3 regions of the Caenibius sp. WL genome follow, and region 1 is predicted to be linked to each of the others. Evidence: predicted binding sites of a transcription regulator. Region 1 holds the regulator's gene; each other region holds the start of a gene.
The links. The regulator LexA, encoded in region 1, represses DNA repair genes until DNA is damaged. The targets are predictions, from matches to a motif close to GTTCCNCNCTTGTTCT.

Region 1 (4,285 bases):
GTTCCCACTTCATCATGGCGGATATTTGCACATCCGCCATCTTGCCCTAAGCCGGAAACATGACCGACAAACTCACCGAAATCTGCGCCACCAAGCGCGAGGAAGTGGCCGGGCGAAAGACGCTCGCCACTCTGGCCGATCTCGATGCCCTCGCCCGCGAACAGACCGCCCCGCGCGGCTTTCGCAAGGCGCTGGAAGCCAAGGCAGCCCATGGCTTCGGCCTGATTGCGGAAATCAAGAAAGCAAGCCCCTCCAAGGGATTGATTCGCCCTGATTTTCGCCCCGGCGAACACGCTCTTGCCTATCAACAGGGCGGCGCGGCTTGCCTCTCGGTGCTGACCGATGCCCCCTATTTTCAGGGCCATGAAGACTATCTGATGGATGCGCGCGCCGCCTGCGCCCTGCCCGTGCTGCGCAAGGATTTCATGGTTGATCCGTGGCAGGTGGCCGAAGCCCGCGCGATCGGCGCCGATGCGATCCTGATTATCGTCGCCGCGCTGGAAGATGGGGCGATGGCCGAGATCGAGGCGGCAGCCATCGAACGCGGCATGGATGTGCTGGTCGAAGTGCACAACGAAGCGGAAATGGAACGTGCGGCGCGGCTGCAATCGCGGCTGATCGGGGTCAACAATCGCGACCTGCGCCATTTCGTCACCGATCTGGCCACGACCGAACGCCTCGCCGCTCTCGCGCCGGAGGGGACTCTGCTGGTCAGCGAAAGCGGGATCAACACGCATGACGACCTGCTGCGGATGGAACGTTCCGGCGTGCGCTGCTTCCTCGTCGGCGAAAGCCTGATGCGGCAGGCCGATGTCGCGGCGGCCACGAGTGCGCTTCTAAAGGGTTAGAGAATTCGCGGGCAATGCCCTGCATAAAAAGACAAATTTGGGGAGGAAACCAATGAAGGCATACGAATTTACCAGCGCTTCGGCACTGGAAGGCGTCTATGGCGCGGCCATCGGCATCCAGCTTGCGGACCGCGATCCGGGCCAGCCCGGCCCCGGCCAGGTGCGGGTGGCGGTGAAGGCCAATTCGCTCAATTTCGTCGATCTCATCACGCTTCATGGGGCCTATCCGGTGGATGGGATTATCCCTCTGCTCGATGGCGCGGGTGTGGTGGAAGCGGTGGGCGAAGGCGTCCAGCGGTTTCGGGCCGGGGACCGGGTCGTGGCCAATCCGCATGCCAACTGGATCGCCGGGCCGCCGGCGCCGGACAGTTCGGGCATGGTCCTCGGGATCATGGCCAACGGCATGCTCGCCGAAACGGTGATTCTGCCCGAAAGCGTACTCGTCGCCCTGCCCGCCAGCCTCAGCTTCGAACAGGGCGCCAGCCTGCCTTGCGCAGGGCTCAGCGCGTGGAGCAGTCTCTCCGGCGGGCCGAGCGGGTATAACGTCACGCCCGGCAGCACTGTCCTCACACAGGGCACCGGGGGTGTTTCGCTGTTCGCCGTGCAGTTCGCCAAAGCCATGGGCTGCCGGGTGATCGCAACCACGTCTTCCGCAGAAAAAATGGATCGGCTCAAAGCATTGGGGGCCGATCATGTCATCAATTATAATGAACGGGCGGACTGGGGCGTGGCCGCGCTCGAAGCCACCGGCGGTATCGGCGCCGATCTGGTCGTCGAAGTGGGCGGGCCCAACACCATGCCGCAATCGATCATCGCCGCCAAAGTCGGCGGGCGGATTGCGATGGTGGGCATTGTCGGCGGGCTCGGCTCGATCGACTTCCTCCACATGCTGCCGATCAACCACAAAGTGCTGACGCTTTACGCCAACGGCATGGGTAGCCGCCGCGATCTGGAAAACATGCTCCGCTTCGTCGATGTCAACGGCATTCAGCCGGTGATCGATTCCACGTTCGCGTTCGACCGGGCGGCCGACGCCTACCGCCATTTCGGCAGCCGCGCGCATATCGGCAAAGTGGTCATCTCGCATCAGGCCTGATCGCCACATTCCGCAGAGAGGCTATCCGGCAGGAAGGCGCACGGCATTGCCTGTGCCTTCCTGTCCGGCCCGGCGGAAACGGCGGTTTTGCGCCCCTGTGAACTGTGTCACCCCTGTCACCCCCTTGGGCCCGGCCACCGGGGTAGGATGAACACGCCTGCGCCTTTTGCTCGAAAATGGCGGAAACGCTTGACGCAGGGCAAAAGGTTGCTTAATTGTTCCTCATTCGTTCACTGGGTGTCCCCCTCGTGAATCTGGACCAAGCAGCCGGGGCACTCCGGCCAGCAAGGGAGCATTTGAGCATGCTTACGGCAAAACAGCATGAGCTTATCCGGTTCATTCAGGCAAAGTTGGAAGAAACCGGCATTTCTCCCTCGTTCGAGGAAATGAAGGAAGCGCTTGACCTGAAATCCAAGTCGGGCGTGCACCGACTGATTTCCGCGCTGGAAGAACGCGGCTTCATTCGCCGCCTGCCCAACCGCGCCCGGGCGCTGGAAGTGCTCAAGCAGCCTGAGGATGTGACCGGAACCGCGGTGCGCGGTGCACCCGCCGATACTGCGGTCGCCCGCGCGATTAAGCCGCCGGTCGCACCGCCGCTCGCCGCCAATGTCAACGATGTGATCGAACTGCCGCTTCATGGCCGGATTGCCGCCGGCGCCCCGATCGAAGCGCTGGAAACGCATGCAACTTTGCCCGTCCCCGCCGCGCTGCTCGGCGCGGGGGAACATTATGCTCTCGAAGTCTCCGGCGATTCCATGATCGAAGCGGGTATTTTCGATGGCGATTTCGCTTTGGTGAAGCGTACGGATAGCGCGCGTGACGGGGAAATCGTCGTGGCTCTGGTCCGCAACGAAGAAGCCACTCTGAAATATCTCCACCGCGATGGCGGCAAGATCCGTCTCGCCCCCGCCAACGCGGCGTACGAGCCACAAATCTACGAACCGCACGAAGTGATCGTGCAAGGCAAACTCGCCGGGCTGCTGCGCCGCTATCACTGAGCCGGAGAGCGAGAGCTTCGCAATGGAGCATTGACGTTGGGAAAGCGATTTTTTTCCGTGCTTAAGAGGTGATCTCTCAGGCAGAAAAGCAAAACTTTTCCTTCCCGTCCCTTTTCCGTTGTTCTCATATTGGCGACAAAGCGGTGGCAGCTTTACCCGGCTGAGTGATGCGCGGAATTTCGCTTATATTGAGAAATAAGTTCCACCACTATCATCCTCTTATAGAAGAATTTTATTCAAATAGCGTGAGGACAACCTTGCCCCGGCCGTGTCCTTTCCACCAACCATGCCGCCCCTGATTCTGGGCCACGGCGGTAACGCTGCGATGGGTGAGATTGATCGCCAGACCTCCGCTCTGTTGCAGCATGCGGCGATCTGCCTTGATCCAGCGCGGTGTGCAATTGCGCGGCAGGCGGCGGTCGGCGATCACGATATCGGCCCGGGCACAAGCCTGGGTCAGCGCGCCCGCCTCGACCAGAGCCCGGCTGCGTGTGGCGAGCAGATGATAGGCCTTGCCCGCCCGCACCACGGTGGCGGTGCAGAAATCCCGGCTGCATCGCGCACCGGGCCACGCGCCGAACAGCACGGGTTCCGCCGTCAGGCCCGACAGTTCGGCCAGATTGTCCCGCGTGTAATCGCTGCGGCTGGCGCGCAGCAGAACCAGGCGCTCCCCCTCGCCCACGATCGCCACATGGCGGCCGTCGCCTGTCACCAGAATGTCCGTGCCGGGCGCGCGCAGCGCCAGCCCGGCCGCCAATATTACGGGCAGCAAGCCGAGCAGGCGCACACGGCCACGCCACAGGGCAAGCCACAGCCCGCCCGCCAGGAACAAGGCGAACACACCGTGCCCCATGGTGGGCAGATGCGTCACCGCGCCGGGCTGGCTCGCGGTGACATGGGCAATGGACAGCAGAAGTTCGAGTGACTTGCCCACCATCCACCATACCGGCGCGCCGATGCCCGCCAGATCGCACAGCAACGCCAGCGCGATCAGTGGCATGGTGATGAACGTCGTGAGCGGAATCCCGACCATATTGGCCAGCGCACCGTAGACACCCGCCCGATGGAAGTGAAACAGCACGATCGGCATCAGCGCCAGTTCGATAACGAAACCCGTCACCAGCAGCATGACGGTCCGCCGCGCCATCCACGCGATCCAGCCTTCTTCACGCGGGGCGAGAAAGGCCCGTATCGGGGCAGCGGTATGCAAGGCGATGATCGCGATCACAGCGGCAAAGCTCATCTGGAAGCTGGGCCCGATCAGCGATTCCGGCCACAACAACAGAACGAACATCACCGCCACCGCAACCATGCGCAGCGACAGCGGCTCGCGCCCGAGCGCC
Region 2 (4,285 bases), 710 kb from region 1:
CCGATCTGGAAGATTCCGTCGCCGCCGTGGATGCGCAGGACAAGGTGGAAGCCTACGCCAACTGGCTGGGCATCATGCGCGGCGAATTGGAAGCCTCGTTCGAAAAGAATGGCCGCGTCATGACGCGCAGGCTGGAACAGGATCGCCGCTACATCGCGCTTGATGGGTCGGAACTGGTCCTGCCCGGCCGCAGCCTGATGTTCGTCCGCAATGTCGGCCATCTGATGACCACGCCCGCCGTGCTGTTGCCCGATGGCGGCGAAGCGCCCGAAGGCATTCTTGATGGGATCGTGACCAGTCTGATCGGTCTGCACGATCTTCAGCGGCAGGGGGGCCTGATCAACAGCCGCGCCGGTTCGATCTACATCGTCAAACCCAAGATGCACGGGCCGGACGAAGCCGGCTTCACCAACCGTCTGTTCGATGCCATCGAAGACCTGCTGGGTCTCTCCCGGCACACGATCAAGGTCGGTGTGATGGATGAAGAACGGCGTACATCGGCCAATCTGGCAGCTTGCATCGCGCAAGTGAAGGATCGCATCGTGTTCATCAACACAGGCTTCCTCGACCGCACGGGGGATGAGATGCACACCTCGATGCGTGCCGGGCCGATGCTGCGCAAGGGTGCGATGAAAAGCAGCGACTGGATCGCGGCCTATGAAGATCGCAACGTCCAGATCGGGCTGGCCTGCGGCCTTTCGGGCAAGGCGCAGATCGGCAAGGGCATGTGGGCCGCTCCGGATCGGATGGCCGATATGCTGGATCAGAAGATTGGCCATCCGCAGAGCGGGGCCAACACCGCGTGGGTGCCCAGCCCAACGGCGGCCACGCTGCATGCCACTCATTATCATCTGGTCGATGTCTTCGCCCGGCAGGCGGAACGCAGCGCGGAACCGGTGGCACCGCTGGACAAGCTCCTGACCGTTCCGGTCGCCAATGGCGTCAACTGGTCGGCCGAGGAAATCCGTGACGAACTGGAAAACAACGCACAAGGCATTCTGGGCTACGTCGTGCGCTGGGTCGATCAAGGCGTGGGATGTTCCAAAGTGCCCGACATTCACGATATCGGCCTGATGGAAGATCGTGCCACGCTGCGCATTTCCTCGCAGCATATCGCCAACTGGCTGCTGCACGGGGTGGTGGATGCCCCTGCGGTGGAAGCGGCCTTGCTCAAGATGGCGGAGAAAGTGGATCAGCAGAATGCTGGCGATCCGCTCTATCGCCCGATGGCGCTCGCTCCGAATGACAGTATGGCGTTCCAGGCCGCGCGGGCGTTGATTTTCGAAGGGCTCGAACAGCCCAACGGCTATACCGAACCGCTGCTGCATCGGTTCCGTGCAGCGGTGAAGGATGAGGCGGGGAGAACTTAATCGGAAGGGATGAGAGGCGTGGGGCGAGGGTGTCATGCCCAAGCCCTGCAAGCTGCTCATCCGTTCCGGCATTTTCACTCTTTGTCGGAAGCCGTCGTGGGATTGTGTGCTTCACGTGATCGCTTCAGCCAGTACCGTCCTTTTCGTGTCGATGGAAAGGGCGGTACTGGCTGAGTGGGAGGATCCGATAGCAAAGGCACGGCGCGGGCAGAGCGTTTTTATCGCACGCAGAGTATTTTCCACGGACGGCAATTGCCCCGGTTTTCCGCATAAATTCTGCAAGGAGCGCTGAAGGATCATTTGAGTTTGTTCCTTTTTTGTTCTTTCTGCTATGCAGGGGAAATGACAGGAAAGACGATTCTTCAAAAGCTTGCGATTCTTGCAGATGCCGCGAAATATGATGCCTCCTGCGCATCGTCGGGTACGGTCAAGCGTAATTCGGTGAGCACGAAGGGCATCGGATCGACTGAGGGCATGGGCATCTGTCACAGCTATGCGCCCGATGGGCGGTGCATATCGCTGCTGAAAATATTGCTTACCAACTTTTGTATCTACGATTGCCGTTTCTGCATCAATCGCGCGTCGAGCAATGTCGAGCGCGCACGCTTCAGCCCAGAAGAGGTCATTCGCCTCACGCTTGATTTCTATAAGCGCAATTATATCGAAGGGCTGTTCCTCTCATCAGGCATCATTCGTTCCGAAGATTACACGATGGAGCAACTGGTTGAGATCGCACGCAGCCTGCGTGAGGAACATCGCTTTCAAGGTTACATCCATCTGAAGACAATCGCGGGAGCGGACCCCGGACTGATCGCGCTCGCGGGGCTTTATGCCGATCGCCTCTCCACCAATGTCGAACTGCCGACCGTGGCGGGACTGCAAAACTTCGCCCCTGAGAAAAAGCCTGAAACGATCCGTAAGACGATGGCCTTGGTGCGCGTGGGTGAAGCAGACGCGGTCGCTTCTGCGAAGAATCGACTGATCGGCAGGGCGAAGCCGCCGCGCTTCGCACCAGCAGGGCAATCCACGCAGATGATCGTCGGGGCAGATGCCGCGCGTGACGACGACATACTGGAAGCGGCGACAAACCTTTATTCGGGATACCGGCTCCGCCGCATCTATTATTCCGCCTACAGCCCGATTCCCGATGCGAGTAGCGATCTGCCGCCGATGCGCCCGCCTCTGATGCGTGAGCATCGGCTTTATCAGGCTGACTGGCTGTTACGCTTTTATGGCTTCGAGCGCGCCGAGATCATGGAGGGGGGGAGTGATGGAATGCTCGACCTTGTGATCGATCCCAAGCTTGCCTGGGCCTTGCAACGGCGAGAGATTTTTCCGGTCGACATCAATCGCGCTCCGCGAGAACTGCTGCTGCGCGTGCCGGGTCTGGGAACGCGCGCAGTCGAGCGGATTGTCTCGGTGCGGCGACTGGGGAAGCTAAGACTAGGCGATCTGGCGAAGTTCACCACGTCGGTCAGAAAATTATTGCCCTTCATCGTTACGCTTGACTGGCAGCCGGGCAAGCTGACCGATAGTGCGGACTTGCGTGCGTGCTTCGCACCGCGACCGGAACAACTGGCGCTCTTGCTGTGAGAGAAGTCGTGCTTCAGATGCCCGGTGATTTCGCCGAGTGGCGACATGCTGCGCGCGGGCTGCTTGTGGAAGGCGTAGCGCCCGAAGATGTAAGCTGGCGAAGCGGACTGGAAGGCGCATCGCTGTTCGGCAGCAGTGCAGCGATCGAATCGACGGCTACCATATCCTTGCCGCGCGACCTGATTGCAATGGCCGGGCGGGTAATCTGCTACAGGGATGCAGAAGTGCCAGCGCGGCTCTACCGGCTTGTCTGGCGTGCGCTGCACGACCGGCAATTGCTGACCCGCACTACCGATCCTGAGGTCGACTGGCTGCGAAAGGCGGACAAAGCGACCCGTCGCGATGTGCACAAGATGCACGCCTTCGTCCGCTTTCGCCGGCTTGGCGAAGAGGCAGGGCGGGAAGCGTTCGCCGCGTGGTTCGAGCCATCGCACCGCATATTACAGCTGGCCGCACCTTTCTTTCGCAGGCGCTTCTATGGGATGGATTGGGCGATCATCACGCCCGACGCGCGCGCGATCTGGCACGAAGAGCAGCTTGCTTATGGTCCCGGTGGTACCAGGGACGAGGTCCCGACAAACGATGCCGTCGAGGATCAGTGGCGGACCTATTATGGCGCGATTTTCAATCCAGCACGGGTGAAGATCAGCGCGATGCGTGCCGAGATGCCGAAGAAATATTGGCGCAATCTGCCAGAAGCACAGAATATCGCACCATTGCTGGCAGGCGCCGGGGCGCGGGTGGAGCGTATGCGGGAGGCGGCTGTTTCCTCGGCAAATCCACGAAGCGAAAAATGGCGGACGCGTATGCCCGCAGACCCGATCCTCGATCACGATGTCAGAACGCTCGATGAGATCGCCCGCGAGATCCGCCGCTGCGTGCGCTGCCCGCTTTACTGCAATGCGACCCAAAGCGTACCAGGCGAAGGCCCGGAGGGTGCACAGATCATGCTCGTTGGTGAGCAACCCGGCGATCAGGAGGATTTACAAGGCCGGCCATTTGTCGGCCCGGCTGGGCAGGTGCTGAGCGAGGCGCTTGAGGAAGCGGGGCTTGAACGGCGGCGGCTGTTCCTCACCAATGCGGTCAAGCATTTCAAGTTTGAGCCGCGCGGGAAAAAGCGATTGCACCAGAATCCGACAGCGACTGAAATCGATATCTGTCGCTGGTGGCTCGATAAAGAGCGTGCTCTGATAAAACCCCGCATCATCGTGACGCTCGGGGCAAGCGCTTTACGCGCGGTGACAGGGACGGGTGCGAGCATCAAATCGATGCGCGGAGGCGTGCATGAACTGGAAGGGGGGACGAAGCTGATCGCGACGATC
Region 3 (4,285 bases), 250 kb from region 1:
GGAGGCCGATCCGTTGGCCGATCTGGGCGAGCGGCTGGCCGGGGCTTTCGGCGCCACGCTGTCTCGTGCCGGGGTGGAAGCGGTGCTGGCGGGCCCGGAAGGGGCGATTCGCGCCACCACGCCTGGCTTCGCGCTGCGCGCCGCCGGGGATGAACGCGCCACCATGGCCGGGCAGGATTTCGTCGCCTTGCTGCGCACGGACGAGCGTGACCGGATCTATTTCGCCCGCGAAGGCCGCAAGGGTACGCCGCAGACGCTGGTCCATGTGCCGCTGGGCGATCCGGCCCGGGATAGCCAGGCGACCGCGCTGACCATGATGCTGTTGCTTGATGCCGGGGTCGGCATGGGCGGGGGCGTCGTGGCCGAAGGATCGAGCAACGTGCCCCAGCTGGAAGCGTTGCTCTCCCAATTGCCGCTCGGTCTGGCGATGACGGATCGCGACGGGCGCTTCCTGTTCGCCAACGCCGCATTCCTCCGTGCGGCCGGGGTCGAAGGGCGGGTGCTGCCGCCCTATCCTTCCGATCTGGTGGTCAAGGACGACAAGGGGCCGCTGGTCGATGCCGTGCGCCGCTATGCGCAAGGGCCCGCCAGCTCGGGCGACATGGCGGTGCGGCTCCAGCGCAGTTCGGACGAGCCGGTTTCCATCGGCCTTGCCGGGGTGCGCGGCATGGGCGAAGCGGCGGTGCTGCTCAGCCTCACCGACACGACGGAGGAAGCGCGCCTCAAGCGGCAGGTGGCCCAGGCGACCAAGATGCAGGCGGTTGGCCAGCTCGCGGGCGGGGTGGCGCACGATTTCAACAACGTGTTGACCGCGATTATCGGCTATTGCGATCTCATGCTGCTGCGGCACACGCCGGGCGACAGCGATTATGACGATATCCAGCAGATCCGCGCCAATTCCAACCGCGCCGCATCGCTGACCCGGCAATTGCTGGCGTTCTCGCGCCAGCAGACCCTGCGCCCCGAAGTGCTGCAATTGCCCGATGTGGTCGCCGAAGTCTCGCAACTGCTGAAGCGGCTGCTGGGCGAAAAGATCGTCTTCAATGTTCATCACGATCGCGAACTGGGGCCGGTGCGCGCCGATCCGCAGCAACTGGAACAGGTCATCGTCAATCTCGCGGTCAACGCGCGCGATGCGATGCAGGCCCGCGCGCAGCGCACCGGTGGCGACGGTTCGGGCACGCTGACGATGATCACTCGCCGGATCGCGGCGGGGGATGTGCGGCGGATGAAAGGCAATGTGATCCCGATCGGCGATTACACCGCGCTGATCGTGGAAGACACCGGCGGCGGGATTCCGCACGAACATCTCGGCAAGATTTTCGAACCGTTCTTCACCACCAAGGAGAAGGGCAAGGGCACCGGGCTGGGCCTCTCGACCGTCTATGGCATCGTCAAGCAGTCGGGCGGCTTCCTGTTTGCGGAGAACGTGCCGGGTCCGGCGGGCGGCACGGCGGGCGCGCGCTTCACCATCTACCTTCCGGTGCACCACCGGGCTGACGGTATCCGCCAGCCCGCGCCCAAAGTGGAGGAAGAAACCGCCAGATGGTCGGGCGGCGGGCGCATCCTGCTGGTGGAAGACGAGGATATGGTGCGCGCCGTGGCCGAACGTGCGCTGACCCGGCAGGGCTACGAAGTGATCGCGGCCGCCGATGGCGAGGAAGGGCTGGAACACGTCCGCAAGGGCGAAGCGTTCGATCTCGTCGTTTCCGACGTGGTCATGCCGACGATGGATGGCCCGGCGATGGCGCGCGCGATCCGCGATCTGGTGCCGGCGATGCCGGTGCTGTTCATGTCCGGCTATGCCGAAGCGCAACTGCGCGAGGAAATCGACGTGGCCAACATGCACTTCATTCCCAAGCCCTTCTCGGTGCAGGAAATCGGCGACAAAGTGGCCGAAGTGCTGGGCGCGCAGGGGTAGAGGGCCCACTCGCAAAAAATTTTGTTCCACTCTTGTTCTTTTGGAACAAATGCGATACATCGCTGTCCACGGCAGATGTGCAAAGCTGTGTGATAACCCGTCGCGCCGCTTGCCCTGCGCAGCGAAGGAGGCCATCTCGTGTCGGCAAGTCTGAAGCTCGTTGAAAAGGAAAATAACGTGGATCGTCAGAAGGCCCTCGAAGCTGCGCTGGCGCAGATCGACCGTGCGTTCGGCAAGGGTTCGGCCATGAAGCTGGGCAGCCGGGAAGCGCTGCAGATCGAAGCGATCTCCACCGGTTCGCTCGGGCTCGATATTGCGCTCGGCATCGGCGGATTGCCGCGCGGGCGCGTCGTGGAAATTTACGGCCCGGAAAGCTCGGGCAAGACCACGCTGGCGCTGCACGCGATTGCCGAAGCGCAGAAGGGCGGGGGCACGGCGGCGTTCGTCGATGCCGAACACGCGCTGGACCCGGTCTATGCCAAGAAGCTTGGTGTGGATATCGATGAACTGATCGTCTCGCAGCCCGATACGGGGGAACAGGCGCTCGAAATCGTCGACACGCTGGTGCGCTCCAACGCGATTGACGTGCTGGTGGTCGACTCGGTCGCCGCACTGGTGCCCCGGGCCGAAATCGAAGGCGAAATGGGCGACAGCCACGTGGGTCTTCAGGCCCGCCTGATGAGCCAGGCCCTGCGCAAGCTGACCGGCTCGATCAACCGTTCGCGCTGTCTGGTAATTTTCATCAACCAGGTCCGCATGAAGATCGGGGTGATGTACGGCAACCCGGAAACCACCACCGGCGGCAACGCGCTCAAATTTTACGCTTCCGTCCGCCTCGATATCCGCCGCACCGGCCAGATCAAGGACCGGGACGAGATCGTGGGCAACGCGACGCGGGTGAAAGTGGTCAAGAACAAGGTCGCGCCGCCGTTCAAGCAGGTCGAATTCGACATCATGTATGGCGAAGGCGTGTCCAAGATCGGCGAAATCCTCGATCTCGGGGTGAAGGCCGGCCTGGTGGAAAAGTCGGGCTCGTGGTTCAGCTACGATTCGATCCGGATCGGGCAGGGGCGCGAAAACGCCAAGCAGTTCCTCAAGGAAAATCCTGAAGTTTGCGAACGGTTGGAAACCGCGATTCGCGGTCGCACCGATCAGGTCGCCGAGGAGATGATGTCGGGCCCGGACGCGGACAGCGATATCTGATTCTCAAGAAGCGCCGCACCTGCGGCGCTTGCGGAAATGGGCCGGTGGCACGAACCTGCGGGTTCGCCACCGGCTTTTCCCGTTTTGCGGCCATGGGGGAGGTGGCCGCTCCCCATCCGTTCGGCCTGAGCCTGCCGAAGGCCGCGCGCAACCGCCGCTCGGTGTTCCGGATGTGGCGCATGGCCCCTACGGCTGGCTGCTTGCAACCGCCGCTCAGGACAGGCTGCGACAGGCTCAGGCCAACGGCAGTGACGCCAGCGGCATTGCATGTCCCGCGCACTTCTGGCTCGCTCCATACCCTGCACATTGCCTCAACCGATCCTCTCGCTACAGTCCGCGTCATGACGAATGCAGACGAATGGCAGAACCGCGTCGGGCAGGTCTGGGCCGACCTGTTCCCACGGACGGACCGCGCCTTTGCCGGGCTGACTCAGATGCTGCTCGAAAAGCTGGCGTCCGTTCCCGGCGGCGCGATTGCCGATGTGGGCTGCGGGGCAGGGGAACTGTCGCTCGCTCTGGCCGCGGCGCGACCTTACGCCGATGTGTGCGGCATCGATATTTCGGAAGCTTTACTGGCCAGGGCCCGCGAACGGGCGGCGGGCGCGGGGAACGTGCGGTTCGTCAGCGGCGATGCGGCGCAGTGGCAACCCGGCGACCGCTTCCGGCCCGATCTGCTGGTCTCCCGGCATGGGGTGATGTTCTTCGACGATCCGGTTGCGGCTTTCGCGCATCTGCGCGCGGTGGCGGCGGCGGACGCGCGCATGGTCTTCACCTGCTTCCGCGCCGCTTCCGGCAATGTCTGGGCCAGCGGCATGGCGCATGCGCTGGACCTGCCGCCGCCCGGCGATCCCGATGCGCCGGGGCCGTTCGCGTTTGCGGAGGAAGACCGGGTGCGCTCGATTCTCACCCGCGCCGGGTGGCGCGATATCGTTCTCGAACCGGCCGATTTTTCCTTCGTCACTGGCGGCGGCCCCGATCCGATCGCCGATTCCCTGTTCTATTTCCAGCATATCGGCCCGGCCGCGCGGTTTCTGCATGAACTGGACGATGCCGATCACCGGGCTGCGCTTCTGCGCAAGCTCGAACAATGGCTGCGGCCCTATCGCAGCGGCGATGTCGTGGCTTTCCCGGCACAGGCCTGGATCGTTTCGGCACGGCGGC

Region 2: the regulator LexA is predicted to act here: its motif matches at 1,679-1,694, upstream of K5X80_RS13165 (putative DNA modification/repair radical SAM protein).
Region 3: the regulator LexA is predicted to act here: its motif matches at 1,945-1,960, upstream of recA (recombinase RecA).

What each region holds. Positions count from the first base shown of each region.
Region 1 covers NZ_CP081844.1:2,055,162-2,059,446, reverse strand. Annotated here, with positions in the region: gene trpC (indole-3-glycerol phosphate synthase TrpC) at 60-848, shown strand; gene K5X80_RS09820 (zinc-dependent alcohol dehydrogenase family protein) at 901-1,944, shown strand; gene lexA (transcriptional repressor LexA) at 2,247-2,942, shown strand; gene K5X80_RS09810 (ComEC/Rec2 family competence protein) at 3,175-4,285, opposite strand, start outside.
Region 2 covers NZ_CP081844.1:2,766,306-2,770,590, reverse strand. Annotated here, with positions in the region: gene K5X80_RS13170 (malate synthase G) at 1-1,370, shown strand, start outside; gene K5X80_RS13165 (putative DNA modification/repair radical SAM protein) at 1,713-2,963, shown strand; gene K5X80_RS13160 (UdgX family uracil-DNA binding protein) at 2,960-4,285, shown strand, end outside.
Region 3 covers NZ_CP081844.1:1,802,255-1,806,539, forward strand. Annotated here, with positions in the region: gene K5X80_RS08475 (hybrid sensor histidine kinase/response regulator) at 1-1,921, shown strand, start outside; gene recA (recombinase RecA) at 2,060-3,124, shown strand; gene K5X80_RS08485 (class I SAM-dependent methyltransferase) at 3,466-4,285, shown strand, end outside.